One region of the Obesumbacterium proteus genome, then DNA from elsewhere that is predicted to be linked to it. Evidence: predicted binding sites of a transcription regulator. Region 1 holds the regulator's gene; the other holds the start of a gene.
The links. The regulator ArgR, encoded in region 1, controls arginine synthesis, uptake and breakdown. The targets are predictions, from matches to a motif close to ANTGAATAAAAATACANT.

Region 1 (2,412 bases):
TGGAAAGAGCCTTCATTACGGGCTTCTACGACGCGGTATGCTGTTGCGCCTTGTGCGTCGGCTTTAGCTGACAGTGCTGCTCTGATATCAGAAGGGGCTGCACTTACACCGCTTACGCTGATGGTGCCAACAGGCTGCATTTTTGATGCCTGTGCGTTATCAACTAATTGAGCAGCAAATGCGCCGAAAGAAAGAGATGAAAGAACGGCAAGAGTTGCAATAGTAGTTTTGATTTTCATGATGTATCCCTCAGATATTGTTTTATTTAGTTTTGAAGTGTGATTCAAATCACGAAAACAAGTGTACACCTAGTAACCTGAAAAATTAATAGCGAGCTAATGGTTTGTTAGGTTTATTTGTTTGATATTGCTTTGATGAATAGATCTAAATGGAATAAAAACAGTGCAAAAAACACACTTTCAAGACTAAAGTTTAATTAAATCAACAAAGTAACATCATGTTGCAAAATGTGCGGTCTGTAGCGTTTGTGACCGGTAGGAATATAGATATAGGGCTGATTGACCATTAATGCTATTTGAAGTAGCGAATCATGCTGTATGAGTTGTGTAATTAAGCGGAAAAGAGTACGGCAGGTTTAAGGGGGAGCAGGAAGAAAATCATAGGCCTGATAGATACCAGGCCTGAGAACAGGATTACAGCTCTTGATCAAATAGCGACAAAATAGCGTCGTGCAGCTGCTCAACGGAGAACCCTTTTGCAGGCGTGGTGAAAATTGTGTCATCACCTGCGATAGTTCCCAGAATCCCTTCTGACTTACCTAATGAGTCCAATAGGCGTGCAATTAATTGTGCAGCGCCCGGACTGGTATGGATCACCACAACGGATTCGTTGTAATCCACGTCGAGAACCAGATTCTTCAATGGGCTGCTCGTGGTAGGAACGCCAAGCTCTGCTGGCAGGCAGTATACCATCTCCATTTTGGCATTTCGTGTGCGGACGGCACCAAATTTGGTCAGCATACGAGATACTTTGGATTGGTTGATATTCTCAAAGCCTTCATCTTGCAGAGCCTGCACGATCTCACCCTGAGAACTGAATTTCTCTTCTTTGAGCAGCGCCTTGAATGCCTTGATCAAGTCTTCTTGCTTTGTTGGAGTTCGCATTCTTCACCGTAGGAATAGAAATAGAGAACATTATTATGCGTAATAATGAATTTTTATGCAATTTAAGTGCGGAAAACGTTAAGTCGGTCACGATAGAGTTCAAACCGGCAAGGGGATGATTTTACCACCTTGCCCATAAAATGAATATGTTGGCGGGAACTTTGGCTATGTCATCGGCATTCGTAAATGGATTGTTATTAAAATGATGTTGTTGTGATGTAAAAGAAGGGTGTAATGTAATGGCCGGGTAATGAGCTGTGATAAGTGCGCAACGAATTCCTACTCTGTGGCCCTATATCTTTCATGCATAAGCTATTTTTCATTATAAACCTTGCAGTAGGACATGGAATTAGTGCGTCATATCCCAATCTTTGTGTTAACAGATTGTTTTTTAAGACATGATGGACTAAGGTGCGCGGTAATGCATTCACGGCACTCTTAAATTAAAGATAAATCAAGGAGTATAGAATGAAAGTTGCAGTTCTCGGCGCAGCCGGCGGTATTGGTCAGGCTTTAGCCCTTCTTCTCAAAACTCAGCTTCCTTCAGGTTCAGAACTCTCCCTTTATGACATTGCGCCAGTCACCCCAGGTGTCGCCGTCGATCTCAGCCACATCCCTACAGCCGTTAAAATCAAAGGCTTCAGCGGTGAAGATGCTCGCCCAGCTTTGGAAGGCGCGGATATCGTACTGATTTCTGCTGGTGTTGCTCGTAAACCAGGCATGGATCGCTCCGACCTGTTTAATGTGAACGCCGGTATTGTACGTAATCTGATTGAGCAGGTTGCTAGCACGTGTCCTAAAGCTTGTGTAGGTATCATCACTAACCCTGTGAACACCACGGTCGCTATCGCAGCAGAAGTGCTGAAGAAAGCTGGCGTTTATAACAAAGATAAACTGTTCGGTATTTCTACGCTGGACGTTATCCGTTCAAATACTTTCGTTGGTGAACTGAAAGGTAAAAACCCAGCAGAAGTTGAAGTGCCTGTTATTGGTGGCCACTCTGGCGTGACTATTTTGCCTCTGTTGTCTCAGATCCCAGGTGTGAGCTTCACTGAGCAGGAAGTTGCCGATCTGACCAAACGTATTCAAAACGCGGGTACCGAGGTTGTTGAAGCTAAAGCCGGTGGCGGGTCAGCAACGCTGTCTATGGGTCAAGCTGCTGCACGTTTCGGTTTGTCTCTGGTTCGTGCTATGCAAGGCGAAAGCAACGTTGTGGAATGTGCTTACGTTGAAGGTGATGGCAAATATGCTCGCTTCTTCGCGCAGCCATTGCTGCTGGGTAAAGAAG
Region 2 (2,412 bases), 1.3 Mb from region 1:
AAGGAATTTCGTGCGCCATCACGCGGAGGACACACTCCGTGACAACAGCCTAAAATAGCGATGTGCGTTAGAACGCTTACACAACGGAACAACCGGGTAATGACTATGACAACAGAAACGCCTTTACGACTTCAGGTGCGCCGGATGACGGCAAACGACAACGCTGCCATTGCGCAGGTTATTCGTGAAGTTTCAGCGGAATGCGGCCTCACCGCAGACAAAGGCTATACCGTCTCTGACCCAAACCTCGATCATCTCTTCGACGTTTATAGCCAGCCACGCTGTGCCTATTGGGTGGTTGAGCTTGATGGACACGTTGTTGGCGGCGGCGGCGTTGCTCCGCTTGAAGGCGCAGACGTCGGCCTGTGTGAACTACAAAAAATGTATTTTCTACCCGTGCTGCGCGGAAAAGGTTTAGCAAAACAATTGGCTATCCAAGCCATGGATTTTGCCCGCGAGAACGGTTTTAGCCAATGTTATCTAGAAACAACGGCCTCTCTCACTGCGGCTATCGCGCTCTATGAGAAGCTCGGATTTAACCATATCACCGAAGCACTCGGCAGCACACGCCATGTGGACTGCGAAGTCAGAATGCTGAGAGATCTGTAAGGTTTAACAAAAAGCACTCATCCTAAAAACGCCCGAGAATTGGCATTAAATTCCCTTTTTACACACAAAAAAATCCGGTGCCATCACTGGCACCGGATTTCGCTATTCTCACGATGACGTTAACCATGCAACGTGAAAGATGAACATCTAAAGATTAATGGCGAACGCCATTATCATCTTCATCAACGCCTTCTGCGTCGCCATCTTCGTCGTCGTCACCGTCTTCACCGTTAGGATCTTCGAAGTAGGTGCCCCAGCCGTCGTAGTTCACGTTCATTTTTTCAGCGAGGTTCACCAGCTGTTCAACCTGAGTGTCGATCACTTCCGCATTCAGGCCAACTTCGCTGATCACATCGCAGCACATCAGCAGCGTACCGTCTTCAACTTCCAGCTCTTCAGCGTCGGTGACTTCATAGCCGAGTTTAAAAGCTTCAACCGCCGCTTTTTCTAACAGCTCAAAGTTGTCAGCCGAAAGGTGATGCTCAATGGTGTATAACGCGTCCGGATCGCTGCCGTCGTCCAGCAGTTCTTCAATGATCAGGCGGGTTTCTTCACGTTGTTCTTCTAATAGCTCAGGATTTGCCATGCCTTTGTCCTCAATCTGTATGCAATCACGCTACTTTCATTCTCCCACAGCCGCGCTCATGCCTCCATAAGAAACGTGAATATTTATCTCTCAGGGGTTGATTTTGAATTTTAATACACATAATGTGAATATTAATTCATGCAGCACAATAAAAACACAACTGGGGATGAGCACTATGAGTCAGCTATATCAGCATCATTTTCTTAGATTACTGGACTTCACGCCTGCAGATATCGCATATCTACTCACTTTAGCCGCTGAACTTAAGCAGGCTAAGAAAGCAGGTAATGAACCTCAAACGCTGAAAGGCAAAAATATCGCGCTCATCTTCGAAAAAGACTCCACCCGAACCCGCTGCTCTTTCGAAGTTGCCGCTTACGACCAAGGTGCTAACGTCACCTATTTAGGCTCAAACGGCAGCCAAATCGGCCACAAAGAATCCATCAAAGACAGCGCCCGCGTGCTGGGCAGAATGTACGATGCCATCCAGTATCGCGGTTGGGGACAGGACGTAGTTGAAACCTTGGCGCAGTATGCCGGTGTGCCTATTTGGAATGGATTAACCAATGAGTTTCACCCAACCCAAATCTTAGCCGATCTACTGACCATTCAAGAACATATGCCAAATAAGCCGCTGTCGCAGGTGAAGCTGGCATACCTTGGCGATGCGCGTAATAACATGGGCAATTCATTGTTAGAAGGCGCTGCGCTGATGGGGATGGAGCTGCGTTTAGTTGCGCCCAAAGCCTGCTGGCCCGAGGCCGAACTGGTGGCTCAATGTCAGGCGATCGCCGACAAAACCGGCGCTAAGCTGGTCTTAACTGAAGATCTGGCGGAAGGCGTGAAAGACGCTGATTTCCTTTACACCGACGTTTGGGTTTCCATGGGCGAACCAAAAGAAGTGTGGAAAGAGCGTATTGCCCAGCTACTGCCTTATCAAATCAACATGAACGTCATCAAACTGACCGGCAACCCACAGGTGAAATTCCTGCACTGTTTACCAGCTTTCCATGACGATCAAACTGCCGTGGGCAAACAGATGGCAGAACAATACGGCTTACATGGCGGAATGGAAGTGACTGACGAAGTGTTTGAATCCGAGCACAGCATCGTGTTTGACGAAGCGGAAAACCGTCTGCACACCATTAAAGCCGTGATGGTAGCGACGTTAGGTAAACTGTAATAACTCAATAAATCAGCGCGCCTAATATTCACGG

Region 2: argF (ornithine carbamoyltransferase) is a predicted target of ArgR. The motif match lies at 1,298-1,315, and genes of this name have one in related genera.

Annotation. Positions count from the first base shown of each region.
Region 1 covers NZ_CP014608.1:4,900,822-4,903,233, reverse strand. The annotation lists gene yhcN (peroxide/acid stress response protein YhcN) at 1-239, opposite strand, end outside; gene argR (transcriptional regulator ArgR) at 654-1,124, opposite strand; gene mdh (malate dehydrogenase) at 1,593-2,412, shown strand, end outside.
Region 2 covers NZ_CP014608.1:1,236,225-1,238,636, reverse strand. The annotation lists gene DSM2777_RS05875 (GNAT family N-acetyltransferase) at 106-609, shown strand; gene rraB (ribonuclease E inhibitor RraB) at 764-1,195, opposite strand; gene argF (ornithine carbamoyltransferase) at 1,362-2,378, shown strand.